DNA from 3 places in the Streptomyces sp. NPDC052236 genome. Region 2 is predicted to be linked to each of the others. Evidence: riboswitches for the same ligand, from Rfam matches in the RefSeq annotation. Region 2 holds a riboswitch; each other region holds the start of a gene.

The links. Region 2 has a riboswitch for cyclic di-AMP ahead of ACIHCQ_RS04250 (NlpC/P60 family protein). Riboswitches for the same ligand answer to the same signal wherever they lie in the genome.
Region 1: linked by a shared signal. The riboswitch ahead of ACIHCQ_RS10225 (transglycosylase SLT domain-containing protein) and the one ahead of ACIHCQ_RS04250 (NlpC/P60 family protein) in region 2 are both predicted to bind cyclic di-AMP.
Region 3: linked by a shared signal. The riboswitch ahead of ACIHCQ_RS20060 (transglycosylase family protein) and the one ahead of ACIHCQ_RS04250 (NlpC/P60 family protein) in region 2 are both predicted to bind cyclic di-AMP.

What each region holds. Positions count from the first base shown of each region.
Region 1 covers NZ_JBIUBL010000004.1:329,065-333,288, forward strand. Annotated here, with positions in the region: gene ACIHCQ_RS10215 (hypothetical protein) at 1-420, shown strand, start outside; gene ACIHCQ_RS10220 (protein kinase family protein) at 383-1,465, opposite strand; cyclic di-AMP (ydaO/yuaA leader) riboswitch at 1,844-1,999, shown strand; gene ACIHCQ_RS10225 (transglycosylase SLT domain-containing protein) at 2,004-2,774, shown strand; gene ACIHCQ_RS10230 (DUF397 domain-containing protein) at 3,141-3,413, opposite strand; gene ACIHCQ_RS10235 (Scr1 family TA system antitoxin-like transcriptional regulator) at 3,395-4,224, opposite strand, start outside.
Region 2 covers NZ_JBIUBL010000002.1:65,146-69,369, reverse strand. Annotated here, with positions in the region: gene pcrA (DNA helicase PcrA) at 1-1,985, opposite strand, end outside; cyclic di-AMP (ydaO/yuaA leader) riboswitch at 2,203-2,365, shown strand; gene ACIHCQ_RS04250 (NlpC/P60 family protein) at 2,368-3,561, shown strand; gene ACIHCQ_RS04245 (hypothetical protein) at 3,612-3,965, opposite strand; gene ACIHCQ_RS04240 (alpha/beta hydrolase) at 4,008-4,224, opposite strand, start outside.
Region 3 covers NZ_JBIUBL010000011.1:140,886-145,109, reverse strand. Annotated here, with positions in the region: gene eno (phosphopyruvate hydratase) at 1-1,189, opposite strand, end outside; gene ACIHCQ_RS20060 (transglycosylase family protein) at 1,406-2,119, opposite strand; cyclic di-AMP (ydaO/yuaA leader) riboswitch at 2,123-2,302, opposite strand; gene ACIHCQ_RS20055 (transglycosylase family protein) at 2,568-3,467, opposite strand; gene ACIHCQ_RS20050 (cytochrome P450) at 3,586-4,224, opposite strand, start outside.

The DNA.
Region 1 (4,224 bases), on a different contig from region 2:
CGGCTCCAGCAGCTGCTGTCCCACACAGGGCTCTCGACAAAGTCCTGGGGCGGTGACAGCCGCACCGGCTACGTCATGGCGAACGACGTCAAAAACAAGACCGAGAGCTTCCTGCAGGTCATCCTCACCCCGAAGGGCTCCGTCAGCCTCACCGCGAAGGAGTCCCCGGGCGACAAGGCGCCGCGGTGGAGCGAGACCCTGCCGGGCGGTGCGAAGCTGGCCACGTCCGTACGGCCCGGTGAGGGCAAGGACGCCACGGAATGGCGGGTCGACGTACTGCACCCGAACGGGCTGCGGGTCACCGTCACCTCGTACAACGCGAAGTTTCCGGACCAGCAGGCCAACCGCACCACCCCGCCCGCCACACTGGAGGAGCTGAAGGTCATCGCCCTCGACGCGTCGTGGCTGACGATGAAGTAGCCACGGAGCGGCCGATCCGGCGGATCTCCTCCAGCGGGTAGGGGGTTTCCCTGCTCTCGTGCCGGAGCTTGCCGATGAAGTCCGCCATCACTGCGGCGAGCGGCGCATCGCGGGCGACGATCGCCGCGGCCGTCTCCGGGATTCCCGTGGGGTGCTCGCCTTGGGCATACGCGCGCATCCGCGCGTCGCGGTCGTCTCTCCCGTACCCGTACAGGGTGGTGACCAGCCAGTTCGCCAGGTAGCCGGTTGTGTAGTCACGGTCGTAGGTCTGGTGCCGGTCGAAGAAGTCGGCCTCTTCCCGCGACAGTTCGAACTGGGAGGAGATGGAGAGGCCGTAGTCCGTGAAGTAGAGGCGTCGGCCGTCGGTCAGGATGTTCTCGAAGTGGGCGTCGAAGTGCAGGAGGCCTTGGCTGTTCATGAATGAGGTGCCGGCTTCCAGTTCCTTCTCCACCATGGCGCAGGCCCGGTCGGTTGCCTCGTCGCCTGCTTCGACCTGAGTGCCCAGCCACTGGTGCAGGTTCTGCGGGATGTACTCCAGGAACAGCGCGAGGCTCGCCGTCGACTGCTGGAGAGCCTCGATCCGGCTGCGCACCTGCGGTCCGCCGCCCCAGAAGGCGACGGCCCGTTCGACGTCGGCGAATTCCTCGGGCAGGGGCGTCGAGTCCGGCAGCACCCGCCAGTGGTACATCAGGGGGAAACCCTCGTATTCGTTCGCGATCACCCAGTCCGTCGTCATGGTGTGTACGGCGAGTTCTCTCCAGGCCCCGAAGCCCGGCCCGCCGCCGATGCCGTACTGGCAGAAGACCGGCAGCTCGAACAGGTTCGCCGTGGACCGGACGTTCTCCGGTTGCCTCTCCGGATCGGTGAGGGGCACCCGCTTGACGAAGACCGGGGTTCCGCCGACGTCCAGCAGGGCCGACTTCCCGCCGATGCCGGAACCCATCGGCACGGCCGCGTCCACGAGCTCGTACAGCGCGCGATCACTGAGCGGGGCCAGGGTTGCGGAGACGGCGTTGTGTGCGGTGAGACGCGCACCGCGCGACATGTCGGGGCACTTCACTGCTGCCTCCACCTGGGCGTTTGAACTTCCGTTATGGGTTAATTTGCTCGCCATGGTTAGAAAATCCTATTCTGCACCATTAGTGTCAACTTGTGCTTCTCTGTGCGGCATTGTGGAGAGAACGATTTCACTGAAGGTCCGTGATGTGCGTCACGGTGTCGCGGGCCGCTGTTCTGGCCTCGGATGCCACTTCCCCCATGGAGAAGGAAAGTTGAGTTACCGGGAGCCGCACCGCGAAGGGAATCCCTCCCCGCCTGGTTCGTAAATGGGATTGCGCTGCGAATTCAGGACTTGTTTCACCCGGACTTCCTCGCCTACGTTCACGTCATTCCGGGTGGACCGCCAAATCCTGCCGCCGTCCGGAAATCACACTCACCCACCCACGTACGGCAGGAGCGGGGGAACCGGTAAGTCGCCGATCCGCAATCCGGATCGGCTTGGGGTGAAGCCGCATTCACTGCGGCCGGGCATCTCCAGTCCGAACCCGACAGCTCACCTCGCAGGCGACGGAGAGGAATTCGTCATGCTCGCAATGGGTAAACACCGTCGTCCCCGGACCACCAGTTCACTCGCCCGGCGTCTTGTCGCCGCGGGCGCGGGTGGCGCCGCGCTCGCCCTGCCACTGGTGGTCGCGAACACCGCTGTCGCGGCGCCGTCCGCACGGCCCGCCGTCGTCCAGTCGGCTCCGGCGACCGCCGCCGCGGCTCAGCCGGCCGGCCCCGCGACCTACTCCGTCGTCGCGGGCGACACTCTGTCCAAGATCGCCGAAACTCATTCCGTGAGCGGCGGCTGGAAGAAGCTCTACGAGGACAACCGGGGCGTCATCGGCGACGACCCGTCGCTGATACGCCCCGGCCTCAAGCTGAAGCTCGGCGACGGCAAGGCCGCCAAGGGCAAGGCGCCGGCAGCGGCCGGCAAGAGCGCGCAGGGCGGTGCGGGCGGGGGCGTCGTCCAGGCCGCGGCGAAGAAGTACGCCAACAACCTGGACGGCTGGATCAAGGAGTCGCTGGACATCATGGCCGCGCACGGCATCCCCGGCACCTACGAGGGCATCCACCGCAACATCATGCGCGAGTCCTCGGGCAACCCGTTGGCCATCAACAACTGGGACTCCAACGCCGCGGCGGGAACGCCGTCCAAGGGACTGCTCCAGGTCATTGCCCCGACGTTCAAGGCCTACCACGTGCCCGGCACGTCGATGGACAGCTACGACCCGGTCGCCAACATCACGGCCGCGTGCAACTACGCCGCCGACAGATACGGCTCGATCGACAACGTGAATGGTCCTTACTGACGGGCCGTCACACCTTTGTGAGCCGACCGGCCCCGCGTTCTGAACAAAGCCCGCCATAGTTCGGTGTTCTGACAAGGGGCCGGCGTGCTCGGCATTGAATTAACCAGAAACGAAACGAAACGGATTTGTCCTGGGCTCCGCAATGGCATCGACGGATTCGGACTTCATCTTCCGCTGCTTCATGGTGAATCCCGTGCCGCGTACGGAGGATGAGCGGACGGTCGTCAAGGTCCTGGAGCTTCCCGCCATCGACTTCTGCGTGCGTGCGTGCCGTTCCGGCTGGTGGTGGTCGTATGTCTGGTACGGGAATGATCCCGCCACTTGCGGAAGCCACAGGAGCTGGGCCGCTCTATGCGGCGCGGAGCGTCATCCGCCGGAGCTGACGCTACCGACGAATGCCGTCCAGGCGGTGGCCCCGATGACGAGGACGGGGCCGGAGGGGGTCTTGCTGTCGCGGACGGGGACGACGCCGGGGACGTCGTCCAGGACCTCGACGCAGGACTCGCCGCTGTACGTGCTCTTGCGCCAGGGGGCCGCGCCGGGGAAGTCGTACGCCACCTCGACGCAGTCCTCCCCGCCGGAGCCGCCGCTGTAGCTGCTCTTGCGCCACCGGGCGTTGCTCAGGTCGTACTCGCGCATCGTCTGAAGTCCTCCGCCGCCGACTCGATCAGGGTCAGGGACGCCTCCGTCGACAGCGCGGCGGCCCTGATCAGATCGTAATGCGCCTGCGCCCGCTTCACTACTGCCGGATCGTCCAGCAGATTCCCCGAAAGCACCGCCTCTGTATGGACAGTTGGCGGGGCGTCCTCGAACTCCATGAGTTTCATCATCTTGCCCATCTCCGGATGCGCCCCGGCCGAGAACGGGAGCACCTGAACCAGTGCCTTGCGCTCACGGACCATCGCCGCGATGTGGTCCAGCTGCCGGGCCATCACGGCGGGGTCGCCGACCGGGACGCGCAGTGCCGTCTCGTGCAGTACCACCCAGTACACGGGCCGTGTCGCGTCCTTGAGGAGCTGGGCGCGGTCCATGCGCAGCTTGACCATCTCCTCGATGTACTCGTCGGCGGCGAGAGGGTTGCTCGCCAGGTAGATCGCGCGTGCGTACTCGGGCGTCTGGAGCAGCCCCGGGACGACCGCCGGTGCGAACTCGTAGATCTCTGTCGCCAGCCGCTCAAGCTCTGCCGCGTGCGCGAAGTAAGCCGTGAACCGCTCCTCCTGGATCAGCTTCCGCCACATCCGCTCGAAAAGGCCTCCGGTTTGTAGCGTCTCGTCGATCCTCTCCGCCACATCCAATTGTGGCTTCCGAATGGCTTGTTCGAATTGACCGATGTACCCGCCGGACACGAAAACCCGCGTGCCCAGAACCGCCTGGGTAAGTCCCGCCTCCTCCCGGCACCGCTTCAACTCCGTGCCGAAGAACTCCCAAGCCGCCTGCCGTGAAGTTTTGG
Region 2 (4,224 bases):
CCGTCCTCCATGCCGGTCAGGAACACGACAGGGAATTCCAGCCCCTTGGCGGTGTGCAGGGTCATCAGGGTGATGACACCGGAGCCGTCCTGGTCCTCGTCGGGGATCTGGTCGGAGTCGGCGACCAGCGCCACCCGCTCCAGGAATTCGGCGAGGGTGCCGGAGCCCTCCTCCTCACCGCGCTCCTGCTCGAATTCCAGCGCCACCGCCGCCAGTTCCTGAAGGTTCTCGATGCGGGTCTCGTCCTGCGGGTCCGTCGAGGCCTGCAGCTCGGCGAGGTAGCCGGTCCGCTCCAGCACGGCTTCCAGCACCACCGCCGGGCCCGCACCGGAGTCGACAATCGTGCGCAGCTCCTCCATCAGCACGTTGAAGCGCTTGACGGCGTTCGCGGAGCGGGCCGCCATGCCGTACGCCTCTTCGACGCGGCGCAGCGCCTGCGCGAAGCTGATCTTCTCGCGCAGCGAGAGCGCGTCGATCATCGCCTCCGCGCGGTCGCCGATGCCCCGCTTGGGGACATTGAGGATGCGGCGCAGCGGGACGGTGTCCTCGGGGTTGGCGAGCACGCGCAGATACGCGAGGACATCGCGGACCTCCTTGCGCTCGTAGAAACGCACTCCACCGACGACCTTGTACGGCAGCCCGACCCGGATGAAGATCTCTTCGAAGACGCGGGACTGGGCGTTCGTACGGTAGAAAATGGCGACGTCACCGGCCTTGGCCTCGCCCGCGTCCGTCAGCCGGTCGATCTCGTCGGCGACGAACTGCGCCTCGTCGTGCTCGGTGTCCGCGACATAGCCGGTGATCTGCGCGCCCGCGCCCGCGTTCGTCCACAGGTTCTTGGGGCGGCGGCTTTCGTTCCGCTCGATGACGGCGTTGGCGGCGGAGAGGATCGTCTGGGTGGAGCGGTAGTTCTGCTCCAGCAGGATCGTGGTCGCGTTCGGGTAGTCCTGCTCGAACTGGAGGATGTTGCGGATGGTCGCGCCACGGAAGGCGTAGATCGACTGGTCGGCGTCGCCGACGACGCACAGCTCGGCGGGCGGCAGGTCGTCCTGACCCGTCCCCACCAGTTCGCGTACGAGTGTGTACTGAGCGTGGTTGGTGTCCTGGTACTCGTCCACCAGGACATGCCGGAAGCGCCGCTGGTAGTGCTCGGCGACGTCCGGGAAGGCCTGGAGCAGGTGGACGGTCGTCATGATGATGTCGTCGAAGTCCAGGGCGTTGGCCTCGCGCAGCCGCGCCTGGTACATCCGGTACGCCTCGGCGAGCGTCTTCTCAAAACCTCCCCCAGAGCCTTCGGCCTGGGAGGTGCCCCCAGCAGCCTGGTCGGCGAAGGCCTCCTCGTCGATCAGCTCATTCTTCAGATTCGAGATCTTCGCGCTGAAAGCCTTCGGGGGGAACTTCTTCGGATCAAGATCCAGATCGCGGCAGACCAGGGCCATCAGGCGCTTGGAGTCGGCCGCGTCGTAGATCGAGAACGACGAGGTGAAGCCGAGCCGCTTGGACTCCCGGCGCAGGATGCGGACGCACGCGCTGTGGAAGGTCATGACCCACATGGCCTTGGCGCGCGGGCCGACGAGCTGCTCGACGCGCTCCTTCATCTCGCCCGCGGCCTTGTTGGTGAAGGTGATCGCCAGTATCTCGCCGGGGTGGACGCTGCGGGTGCCCAGCAGGTGCGCGATCCGGTGGGTCAGGACGCGGGTCTTGCCGGACCCGGCGCCGGCCACGATGAGCAGGGGCGCCCCGGTGTGTACGACGGCGGCGCGCTGCTCGCTGTTCAGCCCCTCCAGCAGGGCGGCGGGGTCCACGACGGTGCGCGGGGCGCCGTCGCGGTGGTACGGGTCCCTGGCAGCAGGCACGTCGAATGCGCCCTCGAAGAGATCGTCCGGGATCTTCTCCGGGGCGGCCGAGTCCTCGGGCGGTGGCGGAGGGTGCTCCGAACTGTGCTGGAGGTCCGCCAGGAAGCTGTCGTCAAAGAGGCTGCTCATCGCTTTACGAGTCTAGGCCGCCGGACTGACAACTCACGCCGCATTGGGGTACGACGCCGAGGACGCGCACCGTAACCAGTCACGACGCCGGGTAATCCCAAACATAGGTCACGAAAATGTATCGGGCATATCGGCCATCAACCTTCACAACAGCCACACGCATTGGCTAGCGTGCTCGACCAGACGGCCTGTACCCCCATGGCGACCCCCGCCAACCGGGCCGTCTGCGCTGAATTCGGGCTTCTGCTAAGGAAGTTCGGAACCGGGGACCCACCATGCACAACCGGGGTGAATCGGACCATACCCCTATGGTCCGTAGGGCGACCTTCCGTTCCGCCCGAACCCGTCAGCTAACCCGGTAGGCGGTTCACGGAAGAAGGAGATGTCGACCTTGTCGTCGCATCGCAAAATGCGTCCCCGTACCGGAGCCCCCGGAATGACAGGACTGCGCACCAACACCCCCGCCGTCGGGTTCACGACGGCGGCCCTCGCCTCCGTCACCCTGCTCTCGACGCAGAGCGCCGATGCCGCACCCGCCGAGCCGAAGCCATCCGTCGAAGACGTGCAGAAGAAGGTCGACGACCTGTACCGGCAGGCGGGCTCCGAGACCCAGAAGTACAACAAGGCGAAGGAAGCCACCGACGGGCAGCGGCGCGAGGTCGACCAGCTGCTGGACGACACCGCGAAGCGTACGGAACAGCTGAACGAGTCCCGGCGCGCCCTGGGCACCTTCGCCGCCGCCCAGTACCGGACGGGCGCGGTCACCCCGACCACCGCGCTGCTCTTCGCGGACAGCCCACAGGCATACTCCGACCAGACGCAGCTGATGGACCGGGTGACCGACCGGCAGCGCGGTGTCGTTGAGGACTACGAGGCCCAGCGGGCCGCCGCCGCCAAGCAGCGCGCCGAGGCCACGAAGAGCCTGGATGCGCTGACGCGCTCGCAGCAGGCGCTGCGTACGAGCAAGCAGGCTGTCCAGTCCAAGCTGAGCGAGGCGCGCACGCTACTGTCGCGGCTCACCACGGAGGAGCGGGCACGGCTCGCGGCGATCGAGCGCGCGCGGGAGGCAGAGGCCCGCCGCAAGGCCGAGGCCAAGGCCAGGGAGGAAGCGGAGGCCGAGCAGCGCCGCCAGGCTCAGCAGGAGCAGACCACCGGCACGGCCACGGACACCGGAATCGGCACCGGCACCGGCACCGGAATCGGCACTGCCGAGGACGGCACCGCCACCACCGAATCCGCCAAGGTTGTGGCCTTCGCCCGCGCGCAGACAGGAAAGCCGTACGTCTGGGGCGCGAGCGGGCCGAGCTCGTACGACTGCTCGGGGCTGACCCGGGCCGCCTGGAAGGCGGCGGGCGTGGATCTGCCGCGCACCACCTGGGACCAGGCGAACGTCGGCACGCGCGTCGAGACGAAGGACCTGATCCCGGGCGACCTGGTCTTCTTCTACGACGACATCAGCCACGTCGGCATCTACATCGGCGACGGCAAGATGATCCACGCGCCCAAGCCCGGGACGAACGTCCGCGAGGAGTCGATCTACTACATGCCCATCTACGGCAGCGTGCGTCCCGCCTGAGCTGTTTCACCGCTGGTGGGCGGGGACGGGACGGACGACCGGTGGTCCTGTCACGTCCAGAGCGTCGCGATGAAGATGTTCGCGACCGTCAGCCCGCCCACCGCGCCGAAGAGCGCCTTCTCCACCCGCTCCTGATCTCGTTTGACGTACACCAGACCCAGGATCACCACCAGCAGCGCCAGCTTGACGCCGATCTTCGCGCCGCTCACCGTCTGGTCGTCGGCCCTGTTCAGACCCACCAGCGCGAAGCCCGTGATCAGCATCGTCAGCGCGCCGTGCAGCATCGTCGGAGTGAAGCGTGCCGTGCCCGCGCCCATCGCCTTCAGTTGGGTGAGGTAGCCGCCGAGCAGCGCCGCGATGCCGATGATGTGCAGGGCGACGAAGGCATTGATCAGTAAGTCCATGGGGCGGAGCCTAACGGCCGCTCCTGGCCTGCGGTGCCGGAATCAGATATGCGGGTTCATCTGCCGCGTCAGCCATGTGAACGCGTACGGCAGCTGCCTGCTCCACACCGGCGTCACATGCCCGCCCGTCGTCGCCCGTACGTCCACCACCGTCGGCGGCTTGGCGGCGTGCTTCAGCGCGAGCCCCGGCTTGTACCCGTCCGCCCCCTGTCCTGTCACCAGCAGCGATACGCGCGGCGGGGTCTTCGCCGACTTCAGG
Region 3 (4,224 bases), on a different contig from region 2:
CGACGCGCTCGGAGCGGGCCGGGGCGCCGGTCTTGATCTGGCCGCAGTTGGTGGCGACGGCCAGGTCGGCGATGGTGACGTCCTCGGTCTCGCCGGAGCGGTGGGACATCATGCACTTGAAGCCGTTGCGCTGGGCGAGCTCCACGGCGTCCAGGGTCTCGGTCAGCGAACCGATCTGGTTGACCTTGACGAGGAGCGCGTTCGCGGACCCCTCCTCAATGCCGCGGGCCAGGCGCTCCGGGTTGGTGACGAAGAGGTCGTCGCCGACGATCTGGACCTTGGCGCCCAGCTTGTCGGTGAGGACCTTCCAGCCGGCCCAGTCGTCCTCGAACAGCGGGTCCTCGATGGAGCAGAGCGGGTACGAGGCGACGAGCTCCTCGTAGTACTCGGTCATCTCGGCGGCCGAGCGGGACTTGCCCTCGAACTCGTACGAGCCGTCCTTGTAGAACTCCGAGGCGGCGACGTCGAGCGCGAGCGCGATGTCCTTGCCCGGGGTGTAACCGGCCTGCTTGATGGCCTCAAGGATGAGGTCGAGAGCCGCGCGGTTCGAGTCGAGGTTCGGCGCGAAGCCGCCCTCGTCGCCGAGGCCGGTGGACAGGCCCTTGGCCTTCAGGACGGACTTGAGGGTGTGGTAGACCTCGGCACCCCAGCGCAGGGCCTCGGAGAAGGACTCCGCACCGATCGGCGCGATCATGAACTCCTGAATGTCCACGTTGGAGTCGGCGTGCGAGCCGCCGTTCAGGATGTTCATCATCGGAACGGGCAGCAGGTGCGCGTTCGGTCCGCCCAAGTAGCGGAAGAGCGGCAGGTCCGAGGCCTCGGAGGCGGCGTGCGCCACGGCGAGGGAGACACCGAGGATCGCGTTGGCGCCGAGCGAGGACTTGTCCGGGGTGGCGTCGAGGTCGAACATCGCCTGGTCGATCAGGCGCTGCTCGGTGGCGTCGTAGCCGACGAGCTCCGGGCCGATCTGCTCGATGACGGCGAGGACGGCCTTCTCGACACCCTTGCCCTGGTAGCGGTTGGGGTCACCGTCGCGGAGCTCAAGGGCTTCGAACGCACCGGTGGAGGCGCCGGACGGGACAGCAGCACGACCCGTGCTGCCGTCGTCGAGGCCAACCTCGACCTCGACCGTGGGGTTGCCTCGGGAGTCCAGGATTTCCCGGGCTACGACGACGTCGATGGACGGCACGAGCATCTCCTTCTGGTGATGTGACGCTTAAAGCGCAGTATCTGTATCTGCGCTTCTGCCTTGCGGCACGAGCCTAACCGGCTGGGGGGCTCCGGCCCGACGACGCCCGCCCGCTGGGACAAAAATGCGTCTGACTGCCGCCTGCACAGAGAACCCCGGCCCGGCGCGCACGGGGAAAGTCGCGCCGGACCGGGGTGGTTCGGTGCCCGGGAAGGCTCAGCCGAGGTGGAGCTGCTGGCCCGGGAAGATCACGTCGGCGTCGCTGACGATGTCCTTGTTGAGGTCGAACAGCTTCGCCCAGCCGCCCTTGACCTTCTCGGCCTCAGCGATCTTGGAGAGGGTGTCGCCCGACTTGACCTTGTACTCGCCGTCGCCCTTCTCGAAGGACTTCGGCGCGGCCGGGGCCTCGGCGCGCTCGGAGCGCGTGGTGGGCGCCTCGGCGCGCTGCTGCTTGGGCTGCGTCTGCTGCTTGGGCTGTGCCTGCTGCTTGGGCTGTGCCTGCTGCTTGGGCTGCGCCTGCTGCGTGGTGCCCGAGTCGGCGGAGCCGCCGTTGTACGAGGCGTTGGACAGGCCCACGCCGCAGTTCGGCCAGGCACCCTTGCCCTGGCCGGCCAGGACCTTCTCGGCGATGGCTATCTGCTGGGACTTCGACGCCTTGTCGGCGGTGGAGGCGTACTGGGTGCCGCCGTACCCGGCCCAGGTGGACGACGAGAACTGAAGGCCGCCGTAGTAGCCGTTGCCCGTGTTGATCGACCAGTTGCCGCCGGACTCGCACTGGGCGACCTTGTCCCACTCGGCACCTGTCGCGGCGGATGCTGAGGTGGCGCCCAGCAGCGGGGCGGCGACGGCGACACCGGTGATCCCGGCGAATGTGACGATACGGGTGGCTTTGCTCGGGCGGCGGTGCTTGCCCTTGCTGGAAAACAGCATGGAGATTCTCCTCACCGACGCCTACGAGGTGAGCTGTCGGGTTCGGGCCAAGTGAGTGCCCGTCCACGCGACTGGCGCGCGATTTCACCCCTAGCCGTTCCACGTCCGTTGCGTACTGCTCTCAACGGCCGGGCCCGGCGCTTACCTTGGTTCCCCCGCTCCTGCCTTCGGCGCTCTACGCGACGACTACTCCCCCCGACCGCCGGCAGGATTCGGCGTGACGGCCAGTGGTGCCCACGGTGGTGAGCGGTTCAGACGGTAATCACACCTCTCCCCGATGTTCAAAGCTGAACATCGGGGAGAAAACGCCCAACTTGACACTCCGGTGGTTCCTCTTTCCGCAGGTGGAGCGCGGAACGGCCGGATTTGGGCTGCGAGATGTGCCGATTGAGGTAAAGAGACCCTTGTCTCACTTGCGCAGACTTGGACAAAGGCCCCCGAATCGCCGCTACTTCAGGTCTAGATCCAGGCTCTGGCCAGGGCGGATGAGGTCGGGATCGTCACCGAGAGTCTCGCGGTTCGCCTCGAAGACCGCGGTCCAGCCGCCGGGGAGCTCCTGGGCGTCGGCGATGGCCCACAGACTGTCGCCGGGGCGGACGGTGTACACGCCGGGCGAGACGTCGGCGGAGCGGGTCTCCGCGGGCTTGGTCGCGTCGGCGACGCCCTCGCGTGCCGCGGCGTCACCTCGCGAGGAGTGACGGCCCACTTCGCGGTCTCCGTCTGTATTGCCCGGCTCGGTCGTCTGCTCCGGGGTTCCGCGGTGCTTGCCGGTCTCGGCGTCGCCTGTCGGGGTACCGGACTCCTGCGTCGTGGCCGCGGGCGCGTCCGGAGTCGTCTTCCCGGTCGGCTCCACAGGTGCCACCGGCTCGGCCGGGTCCGCGGGCGTGGCCGCTTCCTCGGGAGCGGTCGGCAGCAGCGACGACAAGGGGGCGGGCGCGGGCGCGGCACCGGGGTCGACGCCCGCCGCCGTGCCGCCGGTCGTCAGCCCCGCGATGGCGGCGCAGTCCGCCCACGCCGAGGGCCCCTTCGCGGCGAGGACCTTCTCGGCTATCGCGATCTGCTCGGAGCGGCTCGCGAGGTCGGCGCTGCGCGCGTACTCCGTACCGCCGTACTGCTGCCAGGTCTGCAGCGTCATCTGCAGCCCGCCGTAGTTGCCGTTGCCGAGGTCGGCACTCCACATGCCGCCGGTCTCGCACGCCGCGACGCGGTCCCAGGTGGCGGATTCGGCGGCGGACGCCGATCCGGCGCCGAGGAGCGGGATGGCGATGGCCGATCCCGTCACCCCCGCCGCGACGACGATTGCCGGAGCCTGACGGGGTCGCCGGTGACGGCCGTTCGGGGAGCGCATGCGGTTGCCTTTCGCGTGACTGCTGAGACGCCGGTGAACGTATCCGTAATCGAACGTGGGTCACAAGTCGATGCAGGGGAGATCACGTGAAAGTCACAACATTGACTGATCGTCAGCTCTATGGGGCGGTGAACTCAACGGGCAGAGTGCGCAAACCACGCATGATAAGTCCCCCACGCCACCGCAAATCGTCCGGATCACCCGCAAGTCGCAAGTCGGGCATCCTGCGGAGCAGTGTGGCGAGCGCCGTCTGCCCCTCCAACCGGGCGAGCGGCGCGCCGAGGCAGTAGTGGATGCCGTGCCCGTACCCGAGGTGCTGGTTGTCGCGCCGGGAGAGGTCGAGAGTGTCCGGGTCGGTGAACCGGTCAGGGTCGCGGTCGGCGGCGGCGAGTACGACGAGTACGGGATCGCCCGTCGCGATGTCCTGCCCGCCGAGGCGGACGGGCTCGGTGGCGTACCGCCAGGTCGCGAGCTCCACGGGCCCGTCGTAGCGCAGCAGTTCCTCCACGCCGGTGGCGAGCAGTCCCCTTTCGCCTGCGGCGAGGGAGCGCTGGAGCCGCTCCCGCTGCTCCGGATGACGAAGCAGGGCATACACCCCATTGCCGATCAAGTTGACGGTCGTTTCAAAGCCGGCGAAGAGAAGGATGAAGGCCATCGCGGCGGCCTCGTTCTCGGTGAGGTGCTCGCCGTGGTCGCTGGTCCTGATCAGCTCCGAGATCAGGTCGTCGCCCGGGTCCTCGCGCTTGCGGTGGATCAG